3 regions of the Labrys sp. Lb11 genome follow, and region 3 is predicted to be linked to each of the others. Evidence: predicted binding sites of a transcription regulator. Region 3 holds the regulator's gene; each other region holds the start of a gene.
The links. The regulator PhoB, encoded in region 3, activates phosphate uptake and scavenging genes when phosphate is short. The targets are predictions, from matches to a motif close to TGTCATNNANCTGTCAT.
Positions count from the first base shown of each region.

Region 1: AC27L4_RS12355 (YdcH family protein) is a predicted target of PhoB. The motif match lies at 2,470-2,486, and genes of this name have one in related genera.
Region 2: AC27L4_RS07885 (inorganic diphosphatase) is a predicted target of PhoB. The motif match lies at 4,671-4,687, and genes of this name have one in related genera.

Region 1 is NZ_BAAJOT010000003.1:547,554-554,694, reverse strand. Features, by position in the region: gene AC27L4_RS12365 (acyl-CoA synthetase) at 1-773, shown strand, start outside; gene AC27L4_RS12360 (DUF6600 domain-containing protein) at 806-2,020, opposite strand; gene AC27L4_RS12355 (YdcH family protein) at 2,251-2,430, opposite strand; gene AC27L4_RS12350 (YdcH family protein) at 2,802-2,984, shown strand; gene AC27L4_RS12345 (DUF1013 domain-containing protein) at 3,334-4,041, opposite strand; gene xylB (xylulokinase) at 4,228-5,697, opposite strand; gene AC27L4_RS12335 (carbohydrate kinase family protein) at 5,774-6,796, opposite strand.
Region 2 is NZ_BAAJOT010000002.1:574,806-581,946, forward strand. Features, by position in the region: gene AC27L4_RS07865 (alpha/beta hydrolase) at 1-346, opposite strand, end outside; gene AC27L4_RS07870 (polysaccharide deacetylase family protein) at 548-1,300, shown strand; gene AC27L4_RS07875 (aminotransferase class I/II-fold pyridoxal phosphate-dependent enzyme) at 1,390-2,667, opposite strand; gene AC27L4_RS07880 (nuclear transport factor 2 family protein) at 3,416-3,856, shown strand; gene AC27L4_RS07885 (inorganic diphosphatase) at 3,995-4,603, opposite strand; gene AC27L4_RS07890 (permease) at 4,870-6,399, opposite strand; gene AC27L4_RS07895 (ABC transporter ATP-binding protein) at 6,396-7,136, opposite strand.
Region 3 is NZ_BAAJOT010000001.1:13,407-20,547, reverse strand. Features, by position in the region: gene AC27L4_RS00100 (lytic murein transglycosylase) at 1-595, shown strand, start outside; gene AC27L4_RS00095 (IS1634 family transposase) at 653-2,446, opposite strand; gene phoB (phosphate regulon transcriptional regulator PhoB) at 2,736-3,434, opposite strand; gene phoU (phosphate signaling complex protein PhoU) at 3,452-4,168, opposite strand; gene pstB (phosphate ABC transporter ATP-binding protein PstB) at 4,195-5,019, opposite strand; gene pstA (phosphate ABC transporter permease PstA) at 5,028-5,861, opposite strand; gene pstC (phosphate ABC transporter permease subunit PstC) at 5,870-6,871, opposite strand; gene pstS (phosphate ABC transporter substrate-binding protein PstS) at 6,939-7,141, opposite strand, start outside.

The DNA.
Region 1 (7,141 bases), on a different contig from region 3:
TGATCAACGCCAAGGCCGAGGACAAGCGTCCCTTCGACCATCGGGTGGCGTTCATGACTGCCGCCGCCCCGCCGCCCGAAGCAGTGCTGGCCGGCATGAAGGCGGCGGGCTTCGAGGTGACGCATCTCTACGGCCTGACCGAAACCTACGGCCCGGCCGTGGTGAACGAGTGGCAGGGAGCCTGGAACGAGCTCGACGCCGCCGGGCAGGCCGCGAAGAAGGCGCGGCAGGGCGTGAACTACGTGCCGCTCGAGGCCGTCGACGTGATCGACCCGGCGACCATGCTGCCGGTTCCCGCCGATGGTGAGACCCTTGGCGAGGTCATGTTTCGCGGCAACATGGTGATGAAGGGCTACCTCAAGAACCCGAAGGCGACGCAGGAGGCGCTGGCCGGCGGCTGGTTCCACTCCGGCGACCTCGGCGTGAAGCATGACGACGGCTATATCCAGCTCAAGGACCGGTCCAAGGACATCATCATCTCCGGCGGCGAGAACATTTCCTCCATCGAGGTGGAGGATGCTCTCTACAAGCATCCGGCCGTGCAGGCGGCCGGCGTGGTGGCGCGGGCCGACGAGACCTGGGGCGAGACGCCCTGTGCCTTCATCGAGCTGAAGCCCGAGGCGAACGCAACCGCCGAGGAGCTGATCGAGTGGTGCCGGCAGAAGCTGGCCCGCTACAAGGTGCCGAGGCACGTGGTGTTCACCGAGTTGCCCAAGACCTCGACCGGCAAGATCCAGAAGTTCAAGCTGCGCGAGATGGCTGGCCGGCTGTAACCTCGGCGCATGGCGCGAAGGGCCGGGCCCGGTCAGCGGATGACCGGGCCTCCCTCGATCGGCAATGGCCGGCGGGGCCTGCCGGGCGGCAAGCGGCTCGAGCCCGGCGGTGGCTGCAGGACCGGGCGACCGCCGGGAAGCGGCTGCAGGTCGCCGGGACGGTGCGGGCGGGGCGGGCGGAAGCCGCCGCCGGGGCCGGCAGCGGGCCCCTGGACCCGCGGCGGCCAGGGGCGCGGCGGGCGGACGTCGGGAACGATCACCGGCCCTCGGACGATCCCTTGCGGGATACCCTCGACCGGCGGCGGGCGCGGCCCAACCCGCAGCGGCGGTGGCGGATCCGGCAGCGCCCTGGTCTCGCGCAGCGCCTGCGGCCGGGCCCGGCGCGGCGCGGGCGGTGGCTGGGACACGATCGCCCGGGGGTCGGCTGCCGGCGCAGGACAGAGCGCGGCATTGGCGAGCGTGATCGGCGCGCCGGACGACACGGCGCCGAGCAGCGTGATCCAGTCGCCGAGGAAGGCGGCCGGCCATGGCGCGACCGGGCCGGGGTCGACGTCGACGGCGGCGGTGCCGGGCGGCGGCTCGACCGCGAAGACGGCGATGTTGCGGACGATCTTCACGGTGGTGACGAGCGTGGTGGCCCGGAAGGCCGCGGCGGGCGCGGGAGCGGGCTCGGCCGTGCAGCGATTGGCCAGCTTCTCCGTCTCGATGAAGGTCCACTGCTTGTCGGATTCGAAGGCGGCGACCGTGGTCTCCTGCTGATCGCCGGCCGGCGGCGTCGGCGCCCAGCCGGTCCAGGGGCCGCCGGTGCGCCAGATCACCCAGGCCGGGCTCCATTCTATGCCGGGGACCCAGACCCAGCCGGCATCGGCGTCGTGGGCCCAGCGGCCGTAATGGTGCACGATCCGGCCCCAGGGCGTGGCGTCGTCGTACATCCAGCCATAGGTGCGGTCGTAGACCCAGTTGCAGGCGGGGTAGGGATGCCAGCCGGGCGGCAGCGTCGTCGGGCGCCAGACGTCGCCATAGCGCTCGGAATAGATGTAGCCGCCATATTGGTTCAGCACCCGCCTGAAGTCGTCCAGGGTCGGCGGTACGCCCTGGGCGATCGCCTGCGGGGCGGCGGCATGGGCCGCCCCGGGAATGGCCGCGGCGGCGAGGACGGCTCCGATGAGGGCGAGGACGATGAAGATGAGCCCGTCACGCAGGCCACGGGCGAAGCTCGGCAGATATCGGTGCGACGGCTTGGGCATGGGCCTCTCCGCTCATCGGCATCCAGCATGACATCGGATCAAGGCGGGCGTCTGTGCGCCCAGGCACGGTCCTGGCAGCCGCAGGCGTCCCGGCAGCGGCGGGCGGCGGCGACGGAGCGATCGGAGATGCGCCGGAGGGAGGCTCGGGCTCCGCTTCCTTTCAACAAAAACCGCCGGCCAGGACGTCCCGGACCGGCGGCGTGACAGCAAGAATTCTCTGCAGTGGTTCTTCAGTGCACCGTCATTGTTTTTTTCAACCGAGTGATCTCGTCTTTCAACGCTAACTTTTTGCGCTTGAGCTCCGCGATCTTGAGATCGTCGGAGGACGGATGAGCCATAGCTTCGACCAGTTCCGACTCAAGCGCGTGGTGCTTGCGTTCGAGTTCGACCAGATGCGACTCCACGGGCATAGACGGCCTCCTTGTGTCACCCTACGGACCCGCTGACCCTGTCACAAATCGGTCAAGCTGTCGAGGCGATCGAATCGCGCCGTGCACGAGGCTTCGAACGCGCGGAGCAGCGGTTTCGTCTGCGAAAACAGATCGTTGCGTATTGGTTCCCGCAACGGCCGGGCCGAGACTCTGCCTGCCGCAGCACTCCCGGCGTCCCGGGACGTCGAGGCCGGCTGGACACCGGCGCGGCCGGCTTCTCTTGGGGGAGCAGGGGGTATTGCGCCCGTGGCTGCGTCTTGCGGCGCACGGATACGGGCGGCATAATCTGGCGTGCAAGGCAGGGGGGCGACGGCGTGGGACAGCGACTGACCGAAGAGGAAGAGGTCGCCATGCAGATCGAACTCGGCCGGTTGCGACAGGATCATCGCGACCTCGACGCGGCGATCCTGGCACTGGAGCAGGTCGGTACGCCCGATCGCCTGCAATTGCAGCGTCTGAAGAAGCGCAAGCTCGCCCTCAAGGACCGCATCGCGTTTCTGGAGGATCAACTGACCCCCGACATCATCGCCTGAGAGTTTGCTCGCGAACAAGTGCGTCGCGCCCTCCGGGAGGCACTCCCTCTCAGCCGTCATGGCCCCGGACTTGATCCGGCCATCTCGTAGGAGAACACGGCGATTGGGGCTATTATCACCCGTTTCTGTGCCGTTGCGTGCGCGTGGATGGCCGGATCAAGTCCGGCCATGACTCTTGAGAGGGCGTCGCCCTTTTCAGCAGCAGCATGGTCCGGCTCCATCTTGGCGCCTATGGGACCAAGTCCGGCCATGACGCCCGCGGTGTTCGCTTCTTGGCGAACTGCCCCTGAGAGCCGGTCCGAGGCAGGTGAGCGTGCCCGCCGGAACCGCCGTCCGGCAAAAGGGCTCCTCAGTCCTTCTGCTTCAGGCCCTTGAGCTTGGCGAACACGCTGTCGACGTCGATCTGCTCCTCGCGCTCGGCCATGCGGCTCGGCATGGCGGCGAAGGGGTCCTCGGTCCGCGGCGCGCGCTCGGCGGGGCCGGTGGTGATCTCGGCCGGCAGCAGCGTGGCGCCGCTCTCGATCTCGGCCGGCTTGTCCTTGGAGGCGCGGTTGACCTCGAAGTCGAGATCGATCTGCGAGCACAGGCCGAGCATCACCGGATCCATCGGGGTGAGCTGCGCCGTGTTCCAGTGGGTGCGGTCGCGGATGGCGGCAATGGTGGACTTGGTGGTGCCGATCAGGCGCATCAGCTGCGCATCCTTCAGCTCCGGGTGATTCTTGACCAGCCAGAGGATGGCGTTCGGACGATCCTGGCGGCGCGAGACCGGGGTGTAGCGCGGCCCCTTCTTCACCTTGGCGACGGCGATCTTGGTCTTGGGCTCGGCCAGCTTGAGGCGATACCGCGAATCGCGCTCGCCGCGGGCGATCTCCTCGCGGGTCAGCTGGTTGGAGGTCACCGGGTCGAGCCCCTTGATGCCGGCGGCGACCTCGCCGTCGGCGATGCCCTTCACCTCGAGCGGGTGGAGCTTGCAGAAATCGGCGATCTGATCGAAGGTCAGCGCCGTGTTCTCGACCAGCCAGACGGCGGTCGCCTTGGGCATCAGCGGGGCGTTCATGGTGCCTCTCCTTGAAATCGTCTTCAGGCAAGGGCTGCCGCCGCCGCGCTCCGGCCTCCCGGAACGAAGCCCGACGCAAGCCTGATGTCGGGAATTCGGCTTATATAGCGAGCCCCGGGCGGGAAGGGAAGACGATTGCGACGGCGCCCGCGACATTGCCAGCGCCGACGGGCGATGTCGCGGCCGTCAGAGGCCCCGCGCGAATTCCGGCTTCAGCGCCCGGTAGAGCGAGCGGAAGGCTTCGACGCGCGGCCGGTAGGCCTCGTGCAGCGCCGGGTCGGGCTCGATCACCGCCTGCACCGGGGGCGGCACCACGACATCGCCGGCATCCTCGCCGGTCACGGCCAGGCGGGCGAGCCGGGCGGCGCCGAAGGCCGGGCCCCGGTCGGAGGCGTCGTACTTGACCAGGGTGACGCCCATGGCCGAGGCGATGAGCCGCCCCCAGAAGGCCGAACGGGTGCCCCCGCCGATGAAGGCAAGGCGCTGGAGCTGCGCGCCCGAAGCGGCGAGCGTGTCGAGCCCGTCGACCAGCGAGAAGGCGACGCCCTCCAGCACGGCCTGGATCAGGTCGGCGCGGTGGGTCGAGGCGGTGAGGCCGACGATGGCGCCGAGCGCATGCGGGTCGTTGTGCGGCGTGCGCTCGCCGAAGAGATAGGGCAGCGCCAGCAGGCGCGAGGGCCCCTTGAAACGGGCCTCGACCTCGGCCAGCAGCGTGCCGATCTCGGCATTGCCGGTCCAGCGCGCGGCGGCGGCGAGCGGGCTGGCGCCGCTGAGCAGCGCCGCGATGCGGCACCAGACGCCGGGCAGGGCATGGCAGAAGGCGTGGACCATGCGGTCGGGGTCGGGCCGGTGCTCGGCGGCGGCGACGAAGATCTGGGCCGATGTGCCGAGCGAGACGAAGCCCTCGCCCTCGTGCACCGAGCCGATGCCGATGCCGCCGGCCGCCACGTCGCCGGCGCCGCCGGCCAGCACCACCCCGGCCGGCATCCCCCAGCGGGCGGCGAGCTCGGGCCGCAGCGTGCCGGTCGGCTCGCGCGATTCGACCAGGCGCGGCAGCCAGGCGGGGTCGACGCCGCAGGCCTTCAGCGCGGTCGGCGACCAGCGCCGCCCGGCCTCGTCGAGCAGCCAGGCCCCGGCCGCGTCGCAGACGTCGGTGGCCCGCTCGCCGGACAGCTTGAGGCGGATATAGTCCTTGGGCAGCAGGAGATGGCGGGTGCGCTCGATCGCCTCCGGCTCGTGCTTGGCCAGCCAGAGGATCTTCGGCCCGGTGAAGCCCGGCATGGCCAGGACGCCCATCTCCGCCTGCACCGCGGTGCCGAGGGCGGCGAGCTCGGCAGCCTCGGCGCTGGCGCGGCCATCGTTCCACAGGATCGCCGGGCGCACCGGGCGATCCTCGCCGTCGAGCAGCAGCGCCCCGTGCATCTGGCCGGAAAAGCCGATGCCGGCAACCCTGGCCATCGCCTCGGGCTGCTCGGCCGCCAACTGGTCGAGGCCGGAGGCGACCGCAGTCCACCAGCTCTCCGGATCATCCTCCGACCAGAGCGGGCGCGGCTGCACCGGGTGCAGTGCCCGGTCGGCCGAGGCGATGACCGTCTGCCTGCCGTCCACCAGCGCGATCTTGACTGCCGAGGTGCCGAGGTCGATGCCGATGAACATGAGGATTCTCTTGCCGATGCAGTGACCGGATAGGACCTACCGCAGGACGGAACGCCGGCAAAGCCCTTGGCTGATCTCAGGCCCGATCCTCGCGCCAGCCCCAGCGCTGCGCGAGCGCCAGGCAGCCTTGCCAGGATTCGAGGCCGTCGACCGTGGACATCGCCCTGAGCGAGGCGGCGGCCGCGGCATGGGCGAGCGACAGGCTGTCCTCCAGGCTCCAGCCCTCGTGCTGGCCGTAGAGCATGCCGGCGGCGAAGGCATCGCCCGCGCCGTTGGCGCTGACCACCTCCGCCTGCGGCACGCGGACGGAGGGGCGGTGCACGACGGCGCCGTCGCGCGTGACCGCCACGGCGCCGAGCGGGAAATGCGCCACGACGAGGCGCATGGCGCCGCTGTCCATGGCATGGCGGGCGGCGCGGACGCAGGCCTCGATATCGGTCGCGTCGCCGCGCACCGTCTCCTCGCCGGCGATGGCGCCGATCTCGGTGTCGTTGACGATCAGGAAGTCGAGATGCGGCAGGCAGGGGCGGGCGAGGGCCGCCAGGCGGTCGCGTTCGACGCTGGCGAGCTCCAGGCTGGTCTCCAGCCCGGCGGCGCGGGCGCGCCTGAGCACCGTCACCCAGCCATTGGCATCGCCTTGCCAGGGCGCATCCATGATCCGGTGCACACCGGGCAGGCCGAGATGGAAGAAGCGGCCGGCGAGGCCGGTGAGGTCGAAATGGTCGGGGGTCAGCAGCGTGGCGGTACCGGCGAAGTAGATATGGGTGCGACGGCCCGAGCGGCGGGAGATGAAGGCGTCGGTGCACTGCGTCGGTGCCGCGTCGGTGACGATCATGCGCCGCCGGTCGATGCCGAACTCGTCGGCCTGCGCCAGCAGGAGCTGGCCATTGGCGTCGGCGCCGACCAGGGCCATCGTCTCGACGGGGAGGGTGGGGTCGAGCAGGCGGATGTCGCAGGCCATGTTGCAGCCCGAGCCGCCGCCGCGCGGCTGGATATCGTCGATTTCGGCCAGGCCGTCCTCGGCGGGCCAGAACTCGATCATGTTGTTGCGGTCGACACACCAGGTGCCGGCCGTGACGATGCCTCGGCGTTCGGTCATTCTCGTCGGACCTTGTCGTTCGAATTCGGAGGCGTCGATCGCTCGGACCGGCGCCTGGCTTTCGTTGGAGGACAGTCGCTTCGGGCGTGGCACCAAGGCGCCGCCCGGACCGAGTACGCCAACCTGGTCGTCATGGCCGGGACAAACCCCGGAGGCGCTGAGATCGGCGATCGTCGGGGAAATGGGCTCGCCCGTTCAATCGCGCCAGGGAACGCGGCAATTGGGGCCTGTCGTCGCCCGATTCTGTGCCGTTGGCGTCCGCGTGGATGGCCGGATCAAGTCCGGCCATGACGGGCTGGGAGAGCGTCCCCCGCGTCAGCGTCCCCACCCTTTGTCCTTGTCCAC
Region 2 (7,141 bases), on a different contig from region 3:
GCCCGGCGGCGGCCTGCGCCGCCACCAGGGCGCCGAAGCGCAGGCCCGCCAGCACGACCTCCTCGACGCCGGCTTCCGCCCGCAGCCGTTCGATCGCCGCGCGCGCCGCGGCGACGCAGGATTCGAACAGGTCGGCGCCGGCGCGCGGGTCGAGCGAATCGCCGCGCCCGGGATAGTCGAAGCGCAGCACCGGGCAGCCCGCCGCGGCGATGCCCTCGGCCAGGTCGTGCCAGGCCCGGTAGGTGCACAGGCCTTCATAGTCGAGCGCGCCGCACAGCACGACGCCGCGCGCGCTCGCGCCCGGATGGATCCAGCCCAGGCAGGATCCGATATCGACAGGAATCATTACGCCGCCCGCATCAATCCGCCGCCTCACGCACCGCCCATGCGCCCGCGTTAAGGCTTCCGATGTGTTTTTCCTCGAAGTTGGGAGATCGCAGACATATCACCATGCATGCCATCGCGTGCGCCAGTCGAATTTGCCCCGACCATGCCGGTTTCAGCAGCAACGAACCAGACCATTCCGCCGCAACGGATCGGCCTGCGCATGCGTCTGGCGCATCGCGTGGCGCGCTACCTGCCGCTGCGGCGCCACCGGATGCGCAACGACCGGCCGCTGGTCAGCTTCAGCTTCGACGACATCCCCGTCTCCGCCGCGGCGGTGGGAGCCCGCATGCTGGAGGATTTCGGCGCCCGCGGCACCTTCTACATCGCCACCTCGCTGTTCGGCCGCTCCACCGACCACTGGACCGTCGCCGAGCCGGATGCGACCGCGGCCCTGGCCGCGCACGGCCACGAGATCGCGCTGCACACCCATGGCCACCTGCCGGTATCCCGCCTCGACGCCGCCGCTTTCCACGCCGACATGATGGAGTGCCGCCGCATCCTGGCCGGCCTGGTTCCGGGGGCGAAGCTGGAGAACTTCGCCTATCCCTACGGCTATTCCAGCCTGGTGCACAGGGCGATCCTCGGCCGGCTCGTGCGCTCCAGCCGCACGACCCATCCCGGGATCAATGCCGGCTGGGTCGACCCGCATTTCCTGCACTCGATCCTGCTCGACCGCTCGATGCGCGAGCCCGGCGGCATCGACGCGGCGATCGAGCGCACCATCCGCCAGAATGGCTGGCTGATCCTGACGACACACGACGTCGCAGACCCGCCGAGCCCCTATGGCTGCACGCCCGCCATCCTCGAGCACGCGCTGGAGCGGGTGCGGGGCCGGGGCCTGACCATCGCCACGGTCTCGGAAGGGCTCGACCTGATCGGCCTGCCGCCGGCGGCGCCTCCCGCCGCGTCCTGAGCCTGCCCCGAAAGGCGGAGGCCCGGGGCCGCCGAGGGATTCTCGCCGGTCGGGCAGGGGGCGATTTTCGGGAGCAGGCTCCGGGCGGGCTATCCCTGCGCGACGGCCGGCGCCGGGATGCCCACGGCCCGGGCCGAGCGCTCGATCGCCGCCAGCGCCGCCGCGATGTCCGCCGGCTCGTGCGCAGCCGAGACGCTGTAGCGCAGCACCACCTCGCCGTTGGGCGTGGCCGGCGGAATCAGCATGTTGACGTAGACGCCGGCTGTGAGGAGCGTGCGCCACATGTCGAGGCCCTGCTTGATGCCGGGCATGCGCAGCGCGCCGACCGGGCCGGGCGGGGCGCAGGGCGGCAGGCCGAGCGCGGCGAGGCCCGCGTGGAAGGCGTGGGCGTTGCGCCAGGCCTTCTGCCGGCGCGAATCATCGTCGCGGATCAGGTCGATCGCCCGGTGCGCCGCCGCCACCACCGGCGGCGGCAGCGAAGCGGTGTAGAGATAGGGCCGGGCGGCGAAGCGCAGCGCCCGGAAGGCGCGGTCGCGGGTGACGCAATAGCCGCCGACCACGCCGACGCTCTTGGAGAAGGTGCCGACGATGACGTCGACATCGTCCTCCACCCCCTGCTCCTCGGCGACGCCGCGCGAGCCGGCGCCGTAGAGCCCGAGCGAATGGGCCTCGTCGACCAGCAGCACCGCGCCGCTGCCGCGGGCGACCGAAACGATGGCGGGCAGGTCGGCGACGTCGCCGAGCACGCTGTAGACGCCCTCGGCCACGATGAGCGTGCGCTGCGGCGCCACGCCGCTCGCCGCCATCACCCGCGCGAGGTCGGCAGCATCATTGTGGCGGAAGGTGGCGACCTTGGCGCCGCTCAGCCGGCAGGCGTCGAAGATCGAGGCATGGCAATGGGCGTCGAGCGCGATGGCGTCGCCCTCGCGCACCAGGCCGCCGATGGCGCCGAGATTGGCCATGAAGCCGGTGGAGAACACCACCGCCTCCGAACGGCCGTAGAGGTCGGCGACGGCCTTCTCCAGCGCCACGTGCAGCTTCTGGTTGCCGCTGGCGACGCGCGAGGCGGTCGAGCCGGCGCCGAACTTGCGCAGCGCCTGCGTCGCCGCCTCGATGCAGCTCTCCTCGAAGTTCAGGCCGAGATAGGAATTGGTGCCGAACATCAGGGTCGGCCGCCCCTCGATCACGGCGTGCACCGGCCCGAGGACCTTGTCGATCACCACGCTGAGGGGCGTCAGCGCGCCGCCGGTCGAACGGTCGAACATGTCGGCGAAGCCGGATGCCCGCGCGCGGATGCCGGGCTGCCGGTCCTGTGTCTTCGATGTCGCCCCCGACGGCGCCGCAACGTCCCCGTTCTGTGTCTTCACGCCCTGGCCGTCCCTGCCTTCACGGGCCGTTCATACAGGCTTGCCGCGCCGGGATAAATGGCCAAGCGCGGCATCCTCGCCGTTGTGCCGGGCGAAGGCGACGGCCCGGCCGGCGCGGCCGGGCCTGCCACGACCGGCGCATCATCTCCGGTGACATCACGGCAAGGCGGCCGAGGCCGTGGGCGAGCGTCATCCCGGTTGATCGCGTGAAAGGCAATCCGCAGATCACCCGCCGTGGCGATGAAGGCCGTCAGCCTCGATCGCGCTTCCGGAGAAGGGACCGAGGAACGCCTCCGAGCGAGTGCTCCCCGGCCCCGGACCGCATCGGTAGGCGCCATTGCGGCCGCCCTCACCATATTGGCGCATACCCCTGCGTCAATTCACCAAATCGAGAGTTCCAATGGCCACGGCGCCGGACGCCTGCGTCGGCGCGGACCGCAGGCCGGACACGGGCAGCCTGCCCGGCCCGGCGCTGCATCATCGGGCCGGCATGCACCGGGTCGGAACAAAGTCGGGCGGGCCGGCATTGTTGGGGCACGGGCGTCTCCCCCAACGCCCGGTCCAGTTACCGAACTCACAAGGCCCGGCTCCGCACGCCGGGCCGTTTTTTTTCGCCTTGATGACCCGGGATCGATCGCCGCGGCGCCGGAGCCCGCCAGGGCCGGATCCGCATCCGGCTGCCTGCACGGCGTCAAATCGGATGATAGGGTCGATGCGTCGAATGATCACTTCGGCTCGGAGATCTCGAATGGACGAAAGGACGGCCGACCTGCAGGCGATCCGGGCGCTCATCGATCGCCAGTTCGCGAGCATGAGCTGGACGGCGATGGCGGGCCCCGACACGACCGCGTTCAGGAGCGACTTCCTCCCGGACGCGCCGCTCTATCCGTCGGCTCGCCCCGCCACGGCGAAATCGCTCGAGGAATTCACGCAGCGCATGGGCGAACTGGCGCGGACGACGCTGGCGTCGTTTCATGAGAAGGTGGTCGGAACGAAGATCTTGATCTTCGGCAATGTGGCCATGGCGGCAGCCGCTTGCGAGAACACGGAGAATGGGCGCGACGTCAGCCGCAATCTCGAGATGATGCTGCTCGTCAAGAGCGACGGACACTGGAGGATCGCGGCGCAGGCCTGGGAAAGGGAAACCGACGATCGACCGATACCGGAGGGGTTGCTGACGGCCCCCTGAGCGCCGCGTCCCGGGCTCCGGCGGGACGATCGATCGTCTCGATGCAGGGGCGCGACATCGCCTGCCGGGCGGGATCGACGCGCGGGTCGCAAGGCCCCGCCGTCCGCGCGTCGTCCCGGGCCATGCCCGGAGGCCGGGCTACTGGTTCTTGCCGCGATAGCTGGTGATCGCGGCCGCGACGAGCTCCTCGGCGACCTTGGCGTCCTCGAAGCCGTTGAGCACGACCTCCTTCCGGCCGGCAGGAAGCTGCTTGTAGACCCGGAAGAACGCCTCCAGGCGGGCGCGCTCCATTTCGGGGAGGTCGCCGATGGATTTCACCCGGTCATAGGTCGGGTCGATGTCGGACGCCGGCACCGCGACGATCTTGTCGTCCGTCTCGCCGCCGTCGACCATCTTGAGCACGCCGATGGCCCGGACCTTGATCAGCGCGCCTGGAACGATCGGCTCGCGCGTGTAGACCAGAACGTCGAGCGGATCACCGTCGCCGGCAAGCGAGCTCGGGATCGAGCCGTAATTGGCGGGGTAGACGACCGGCATGGACTGGTAGCGGTCCACGACGACATGGCCGTTCTTGGCGTCGATCTCGTACTTGGTGAAGCTGCCGGCGGGGATCTCGATGACGGCGAAGAAGTCGCCGCCTTCCTTGGGCTGCGGATACTGGAAGGGATTCACGAACTCCGCGGAGGCGGAGCCGATGCCGGAAAAAATGCCGGCCGCGACGGCCGCGGCCATGAGGATTTTACGCATAAGAATTTGGTCCTGCCTGAGGTGGGAATGCCCATGTCGGGTGGCATCGAGCCCCTAGCCCGCCAGCATGACGGCAAAATAACAGGAGGCCGCGGGCGGCCGGCACCGGCCGCCTCCCCCAAGAGCAAAGCGCGTTTTGGCGGAAACGCGCCTTGCTCCAACGCCTTGTTTCGACGCGTCTTTGCGGCTTGACGCGATTCCGTCAAATCGCAAGACGCTCTCGCGCCGCCGCGCTCGCACGGACCGCGATGCCCGCAGACCCGGGCTCAGCCCGCCTTCGGGGCGATCATCCGCGCCAGGGCAACGACGGCGATCGCCAGCGCCGCCGGCAGCAGCGCGGCGCCGGGCTGGCCGGCCGCGGCGAGGCCGGCGGCGGCCGCCCAGCCGATCGAGGCGAAGGCTTCGGCGAAGGTGGCGGCGCGCGACGAGGTCTGGCGGCGGCGAAAATGGCTGCGCCGGGCCTGGGTGCGGAAGAAGAACTGGATGGCGGTGGCCGACGCCGTCGCCGCCAGCGCCCCGGCCGCGGTGATCGCCGCCACCGGCGGCGACAGCCAGGCCAGGACCGCCAGGATCGGCGCCAGCACCAGGGCCACGGCGCCGAGCACCGCCTCGGCCTTGGCGCGCAGGACGGCGCCGCGGCCGACCGGCGCCGTCGCCACCAGATCCGGCGCATCCTCGCCCGAGATGGCAAGCCAGGCGAGGCCGCCCGCGAGTTGCCCGGACGCCATCACCAGCACTGGCGCGACGATCGCCGTCGCCCCGGCGCTGTCGCCGTAGCTGTGCCAGAGCAGCAGGGCCGGCGGAATGAGATACAGGATCTGCATCAGCGTCTGCGACATCAGCCAGGGGTCGCGGACCAGCAGCACCCACTCCTTCCGGCGCAGGGCCCGGGCCGGCGTCTCCGCCCGGAAACGGAAGCGGCGGCGCTGGCGCGTCTCGCCGCGTCCCACCCCCGCGGCGGCCATGGCATAGCCGCCGAAGCGGCCGGCGCAGGCGGCGGTGGCGAGGGCCAGCACGGCGAGCGCGGCGGCGGCGACCGCCGCAAGGGGCCCGGCCTCGCCCATCGCCGCCCGGGCCGGCAGCCACAACAGGCTGGACGGGTCCGGCGCATGCCGCAGCATCCATTCGGACCGGAAGGCGTCGAGGCGCGACAGGGTGCCGAAGCTCATGATCGACACCGCCTGCACGCCGATGACGAAGGCGGCGCCGACCACCGCGGCGACGATCTGGGCGATCAGGCGCGTGCGCTTCGGCCCGACCATCGCGAACAGCGCCGTCGTCGCCGCCACGGCCAGCCCGGTCGCCGCCGCGGCCATGACGACGAGCACGCCATAGGCCGCGAGCCAGCGCGCCCCGCCCAGGACGGCCAGCACGTTGACGAAGGGGCCGACCAGCAGCATCGCCATCGCCGCGGTGCCGGCGGCGACGGCGCCGATCCGCACCGAGAAGACGAAGCGGGCGGAGACCGGCGAGGACAGGATCAGGTCGAGGTCGGCGCGGGCATAGAAGGCGCGCGTCACCGATTCCATCGCCTGCGACAGCATCAGCGTCCAGGCGAGGACGGCGCTGCCCGCCACCGCCAGCAGGGTCGGCGTGTCGGGCGGGAACTGCGCCTGCGCATAGGGCCCGGCGATCCGCCAGGCCAAGGCGTGCAGGAAAGCCGCCATGGCCGCCGCGGCCAGCAGCACGGCCCAGGCCCGATGCCGCCGGCCCGCCGTCACCACGGCGTGAAAATCGCGCCAGGCGAAGCGCAGCTCGTGGCGCGCCAGCCAGAGCGGACCGGCGACGGCGCTCACGCCGCCAGGTCCCGGCCGGCGACGAGGCCGAGGAAGACATCCTCCAGGCTGGCGCCGCCGAGGCCGGCCCGGCCGCGCAGCTCCTCCAGCGTGCCCTCGGCGATCAGCCGGCCGCCGGCAATGACGCCGATGCGCTCGGCCATGCGCTCGGCGACCTCGAGGATATGGGTGGTCATGATCACCGTGCCGCCGGCGCGGACCCGCTGCAGCAGCACGTCCTTGACCTGCCGTGCCGAGCCGGCGTCGAGGCCGGTCAGCGGCTCGTCGAGGATGATCAGGCGCGGCTCGTGCACCAGCGCCCCCGCCAGCGCTACCTTTTGGCGCATGCCCTTGGAGAACCCCTCGCAGCGCGTGTGCGCATGGGCGGCCAGGCCGAGCCAGCCCAGCAGATCCTCGGCCCGCGCCTGCGCCTCGCCGGCGGCGATGCCCCACAGGCCGGCGACGAATTCCAGATATTCCAGCGGCGTCAGCTTGTCGTAGATCATCGGCTCGTCCGACACCCAGGCGGTGATCCGCTTGGCCGCGACCGGATCGGCGAGCGCGTCGATGCCGAAGACCGACACCGAACCGCCGTCCGGCCGCAGCAGGCCGGCGACCATGCGCAGCGTCGTGGTCTTGCCGGCGCCGTTGGGCCCGAGCAGGGCGTAGAATTCCCCGGCCCGCACCGACAGGTCGAGCCCGTCGACCGCCGGCCGGTCGAAGGTCTTGCGCAATTGCCGGATGCGGAGGGCGAGCACGGGAA
Region 3 (7,141 bases):
GACGATCGCCGCCGACCGCGGCCAGAAAAGCTTCCGCCTGTCGCTCGACCAGTTCCTGGCCAAGCGCGGCGGATCGGTGATCGCCAGCCGCGGCCGCAAGCTGAAGCAGTCCAATGCGGCGCTGTTCGCCTCGATCGAGAAGCGCTACGGCGTCCCGCCGGGACCGCTCCTGGCGATCTGGGGCATGGAGACCGGCTTCGGCAACGTCAAGGGCAACCAGAAGCTGCTCTCCTCGGTCGCCACCCTGGCCTATGACTGCCGTCGGTCCGACTTCTTCACCGACCAGCTCTATGCGACCCTGACGCTGATCGATCGCGGTGTCATCTCGGCCAATGCCCGCTCGTCCATGCATGGCGAGATCGGCCAGACGCAGTTCATGCCCAAGAACGTCCTGAACTACGCGGCCGGCGGCAGCCTGGAAACCCCGACCGGCGCGCTGACCGCGACCGCGAACTTCCTGAAGGCGCATGGCTGGCAGGCCGGCGCGGGCTACCAGCCCGGCGAGCCGAACTTCGCCGCCATCGAGGCCTGGAACGCCGCCTCGGTCTACCAGCGCGCCATCGCCCTGATCGGCCAGCAGATCGACGGCGGCTAGCCCGTCTTCGCGGATTGGGGGCAGATTGAGGCATCCCCGCGGTTGGCGATCAATGGGTTAGGCTAAAAGGTCTTCACTACGTCGACTGGCTTGGGCGAGGACGGAGGAGGTGATTCTGGGCGGGGGCTGTGGCGGCAATTGGAGCTTGAGGCGGCTGATGAGGAGGCTGAGTTCGGGCTCGGGCTGGGTGTAGCGGGTCAGCTGGATCTCGCGACCATCGGTGGTGGGCAAGTGGACGTCGATCATCTGGATGGCAACGAACTTTTCCAGAGCACTTCGAGCGGTCAGTCCCGGGGCCAGGGCGTGGAGGCGGCGGGTCAGGGTGATCTGCAGGCAATAGGCCAGGAAGGCGATGAAGATGTGGGCTTCTATCCGCCTCTCATCCTTGTGGAAGACCGGGCGGATCGCCAGGTCGCCTTTCAGGGTCTTGAAGACCTCTTCGACGGCGACGAGCTGAATGTAATATTGCCATAGCAGGGCGGGATCGTTGTCGGTGAGATTGGTTCGCAGCAGATAGCGCCCTTCACGCCGTCTGATGGTTCGCAGCCTCTTGCGGTCGAGGCGGAAGGTCAGCCCGCCGTTCTTGTCGATGTCGACATCGACCAGGCGCCAGGCGGTCGGCGCCTTGGAGCGCGCGGCGCCCAGCTTCATCAGGAGCTCCTCGCGGGAGACCGCCATGGCGGCGATCTGCCGGAGCCGCTTCCACAGCCATTTCAACTGCCGCCGCCGCATGGCCCGTTCCTTGGAGACGCGGTCGAGGCTCTGGGCGAAGACATAGAGTTCGCCATCCTCGGCCAGCAGCTTCACCTGAACGCCCTGCCGCGCCTCCTGCCAGGGCTTGTCCAGCAGGTGCTTTTCCAGGCGGTTCAGCCGTCCCTTGGGCGTTCCCACCAGATACTGGACCGGCGGGTCACTGGCCCGCATCTGTGCCAGGGCCGCCTCGGTGGGAATGCCGCGATCCATCACCCAGACGCGCCGCGCCTTGCCGTATTGCTGCTCGATCTTGCCGAGGAACATCCCCAGCGTCTTGCTGTCGGCGGTGTTGCCGGCCAGCACCTCGTAGGCCAAAGGCAAGCCCTCCGGGGTGACGACCAGGGCGATCACCACTTGCGGACAGTCCGGCCGCTTGTCGCGGCTATAGCCGTGACGGCGCTTGTCGCCCTCGGGCAGATCCGAGGCGTTGACCTCAAAATAGGTGCTGGTCAGATCGTAGAGCAGCACGTCGAAGCGGGCGTTGAACAGATCGCGCCAGCGCTCCGCCAGATGAGCGAACAGGGTCTGCCTGTGCGCCAGGAGCAGGTCGTGGCAGGCATACAGTTTGTGCGCCTCGGCCAACCCGAAGTCCGCCCCCAAGAGGTCGGCCATGGCGCTACGCTCGAACCATTCGCGATGCAGGCGCCATTCGCTGCCCGGTGCGATCAGGCGATAGGTCACCAGAACCTGAAGCACCTGGTCCCAGCGTGTCCCCTTGCGGCTCGGCGGCAGGCGGTCGGCCCAGAACCGATCGAGGTGCAGGTCGCGCCATAGGAGCCCGGCCAGCCAACAGGCACCCCATTGGCGCGGCCGGCACAGCCGGAGCTCCGACAAGCGAAGCTGCACCACTGAGGCATCGGCCGCGACGGCTTGGCAGCGATCCTCCGGAAACAGAGCCAGCGTCTGTCGATCGCCGGTGTCGGTATCGAGCACCTCGATGGCTTTGCGCCAGGCGGCGGCCTGAGAAGAGTTGATTTCACCCAAATACAAAACCTGCCGCTGCACCACCCGGCCATCGTCGAGACGCTTGTTCTCGACGATGTTCCAGTAGGTATGCGTCTTGCCGTCCTTCCTTCGCTCGGTTCGTCGCAGAAACATGGCGACATGAATCTATGCACGCCAAACCGTATCTTGGAAATAGCCTAGGTCTTCACTACAGCCGATTCCGGTAGAACATGCGAACCTCGCCTCAATCAGATCAAATACTTACGCGCTCAAAAAACCTCGAAATCGACGTTTCCGCGCGCGAATCCGCGAAGACGGGCTAGGACGGGACAAGGTGAGCCGGCTATCGGCTCACCGAGAGCAGGATCGAATGCGAAAGCCTTCCCCGCTCCGCGGAGAAGGCTTTCGTGTTTTTTGAACCATCAATCCCGCCGCCCGCCGGTCAATGCTTCGAGAAGGTCTCGTCGAAGGAATAGCCGGCGCCGCGCACGGTGCGGATCGGGTCGATCTCGCGCGACCGGTTGATCGACTTGCGCAGGCGCCCGACATGCACGTCCACGGTGCGCTCGTCGATATAGACGTCGCGGCCCCAGACGCTGTCGAGCAGCTGTTCGCGGGCGAAGACCCGGCCGGGCGCCTGCATCAGGAACTCCAGCAGGCGGAACTCGGTCGGCCCCAGGCGGATCTCGCGGGCACCGCGATGGACGCGCTTGGTCTCGCGGTCGAGCGAGATGTCGCCGGCCTTGAGCACCGAGGCGACATGGTCGGGCTTGGCCCGCCGCAGCAGCGCCTTCACCCGCGCCACCAGTTCCGGCACCGAGAACGGCTTGACGACATAGTCGTCGGCGCCCGTGGCCAGGCCGCGCACGCGCTCGGTCTCCTCGCCGCGTGCGGTGAGCATGATCACCGGCAGCCGCTCGGTTTCCGGCCGCATGCGGATACGGCGGCACAGTTCGATGCCGGAGAGGCCCGGCAGCATCCAGTCGAGCAGCACGAGGTCGGGCACGCTCTCGCGCAGGCGCAGCTCCGCCTCGTCGCCGCGCCCGACACTGTCGACGTCATAGCCTTCCGATTCGAGGTTGTAGCGAAGCAGCGTGGTCAACGCTTCCTCGTCCTCGACGATCAAAACGCGCGGAGACATTCAAAACCTCTGTCTCTTCAGGCGGCGGGATACTCCACCGGCATGATGCTGGTGCTGTCGTTCTTGGGCCGCTCGCCGCTCGGCGACTGGCCGGTCACCAGGTAGTGGACGGTCTCGGCGATGTTGGTGGCGTGGTCGCCGATGCGCTCGATGTTCTTGGCGCAGAACAGGAGATGGGTGCAGAAGCCGATATTGCGCGGATCTTCCATCATGTAGGTCAGGAGCTCGCGGAACAGCGAGGTGTACATCGCGTCCACGGCGCCGTCCGAGCGCCACACCGCCAGGGCCTCCTCGACGTCGCGCTGGGCGAAGGCGTCGAGCACCTGCTTGAGCTGCTCGAGCACCAGATCGGCCATGTGGTTGAAGCCGCCGAAGATCTTGGTGCCCTGCATCTGGCCGTTGATGGCGACGACGCGCTTGGCGATGTTCTTGCCGAGGTCGCCGATGCGCTCGAGGTCGCCGGAGACGCGTAGCGCCGCGACGATCTCGCGCAGATCCTGCGCCATGGGCTGGCGCTTGGCGATCATCAGGATCGCCCGATCCTCGGCGGAGCGCTGCAGCGTGTCGATGGTGCCGTCGAGCGCGATGACGCGCTGCGCCAGCTCCAGGTCGCGCTTGATCAGCGCATTGATGCTGTCGAGCACGCTCTTCTCGGCATAACCACCCATCTCGGCGATCATGTTGCGCAGCTCGAGCAGCTCCTGGTCGAAGGATTTGACGATATGGTCGGCCATGGGCGTTGCTCCTCGTCCAGCGCGCGTCAGCCGAAGCGGCCGGTGATATAGTCTTGGGTGCGGCGGTCGGTCGGCGTCGAGAACATCTGCATGGTCTGGCCGACCTCGATCAGATTGCCGAGATAGAAGAAGGCTGTCACGTCGGCGCAACGGGCGGCCTGCTGCATGTTGTGGGTGACGATGACGATGGTGAAGTCCCGCTTCAACTCGTCGATCAGTTCCTCGATCTTGGCGGTCGAGATCGGGTCGAGAGCCGAGGTCGGCTCGTCCAGGAGCACGACCTCGGGCTTGACCGCGATGGAGCGGGCAATGCACAGGCGCTGCTGCTGGCCGCCGGACAGGCCCAGCGCCGAAGTGCCGAGCCGATCCTTCACTTCTTCCCAGATCGCGGCCTTGGACAGGCACCATTCGACCCGGTCGTCCATGTCGGCCTTGCTCAGGCGCTCATGCAGGCGCACGCCGAAGGCGATGTTGTCGTAGATCGACATCGGAAACGGCGTCGGCTTCTGGAACACCATGCCGACGCGGGCCCGCAGGATGGCCGGGTCGATACTGCTCTTGGCGATGATGTCCTGGTCGTCGAGCAGGATGCGTCCCTCGGCGCGCTGGCCGGGATAGAGATCGTACATGCGGTTGAGCACGCGCAGCAGCGTGGACTTGCCGCAGCCGGACGGGCCGATCATGGCCGTGACCTGCCGCTCGCCCATCTCCAGGTTGATATCCTTGAGGGCGTGCTTCTCGCCGTAATAGAAGTTCAGCTTCTCGCACTTGATCTTGGCGCGCACAGCCGTCTCGGCCTGCGGACGGTTGGCCGCGGCCACGGCGACGGTCGGATTGGGAAGCGAGGACATGGGACCACTCACCGCTTGGGAGCCAGGAGAACACGGGTGACGATGTTGAGGGCGAGCACGCCGGCCGTGATCAGCAGCGCTCCGGCCCAGGCCAGCGCCACCCAATCGTCGAAGGGGCTGCCGGCATACTGGTAGATGGCGACAGGCAGGCTCGCCATCGGCCTGGACATGTCGAGCGACCAGTCGTTGTTGCCGAGCGAGGTGAACAGCAGCGGCGCGGTCTCGCCGGCGGCGCGGGCCAGGGCCAGCAGGATACCGGTGGTGATGCCGGTCTGTGCGGCCCGCCACGTCACTAGGGTGATCACCTTCCACTGCGGCGCGCCGAGGGCGAAGGCCGCCTCGCGCAGGGTGGTCGGCACCAGGGCCAGCATGTCCTCGGTGGTGCGCACCACCACCGGCATCAGGATGATGGCCAGCGCCAGGGTGCCGGCCCAGCCGGAGAAGCCGCCCATCGGCACCACCACCATCTGGTAGACGAAGAGGCCGATCAGGATGGACGGCGCCGAGAGCAGGATGTCGTTGACGAAGCGGACCATGCCGGCCAGGCGGCTGCCGCGCCCGGCCTCGGCCAGGAAGGTACCGGCCATGATGCCGACCGGCGCGCCGATGATCAGTGCCACGACGATCTGCATCAGGCTGCCGACGATGGCGTTGAGCAGGCCGCCGCCGCCGCCCGGAGGCGCCATGACGTTGGTGAACACGGTCGAACTCAGCGCCGGGGCGCCGCGGACGATGAGCGTGTAGAGGATCCAGGCCAGCATGAACAGGGAGATCACGGCAAAGCCGGTGCTGGCCCCCTTGACGGCGTAGTCGATGGCGCGGCGGCGGGCGAGACGGTTCATGGTCGGCCTCACTTCAGCCGGGTGCGCACGAGGGCGCGCGAGATGGCGAGCACGATGAAGGAAATCACGAACAGCACGAAGCCGAGCTGCAGCAGCGAGTGCAGCTTGAGGGTGCCGGCGCCGGCCTCAGGAAATTCATTGGCGACGGTGGAGGCGATCGTCGAGCCCGGCGCGAACAGCGAGGCCGAGATGCGGTTGGCGTTGCCGATGACGAAGGTGACCGCCATGGTCTCGCCGAGCGCGCGGCCGAGCCCCAGCATCACCGCGCCGACCAGGGCGGTGCGGCCATAAGGCACGGAGACGTTGCGGAACACCTCATAGGTGGTGGCGCCGACGCCGTAGGCCGATTCCTTCAGCATGGGCGGCACGGATTCGATGATCTCGACGAACATCGCGGTGATGAAGGGGATGATCATCAGGGCCAGGATCAGCCCGGCGGTGAACATGCCCGCGCCCAGGGCCGGTCCCTTGAACAGCGCGCCGATCACCGGAATGCCGCCGAAGGCGGCGATCAACGGCGGCTGCACATAGGCGGCGATCAACGGCACCACGACGAAGAAGCCCCACATGCCGAAGATGATCGAGGGCACGGCGGCCAGGAGCTGGATGGCGACGCCGATCGGACGGCGCAGGCGGACCGGCGCGATCTCGGTGAGAAAGAAGGCGATGCCGAACGACATCGGCAGCGCCACGAGGATGGCGATGATGCCGGTGAACAGCGTGCCGTAGATCATCACGCCGGCGCTGAACTTCTCGGTGACCGGGTTCCAGATGGTGCCCCAGTAGAAGGCCGGTCCGAACTCGAAGAGGGCGGGCAGGCCGCCCTGGAACAGCAGGGCGATGATCAGGCCGAGCAGCAGCAGGACGAAGAAGCCGCAGCCGTAGAGGGCGGCCCGGAAGATCGGATCGAACGCGGCGCCGGGCACTCTGCCGCGGTCGGAGGGCGGCCCCCGTCGACGGGCGTCGCTTTCGGCGGTGCTGTCCGTCAAGACGTCTGCGACGGCGCTCATGGGTTTGCTCATCCTCGTGAGGGGAGCGCCCGGCGCGACAGGCGCCGGGCGCGGCATCATGCGCGGATCAGTTGTAGACGGCCTTGCCGTCGGCGCCCTTCACCTCGGCCTTCCAGGCCTCGCGGACGCGGCCCACGACCTCTTCGGGCAGGGTGATGTAGTGCAGGTCCTCGGCGATCTTGCCGCCATCCTTGAAGGCCCAGTCGAAGAACTTGATGACTTCGGCGGACTGAGCCGGGTCCTTGGGGTCCTTCGGCAGGAGGATGAAGG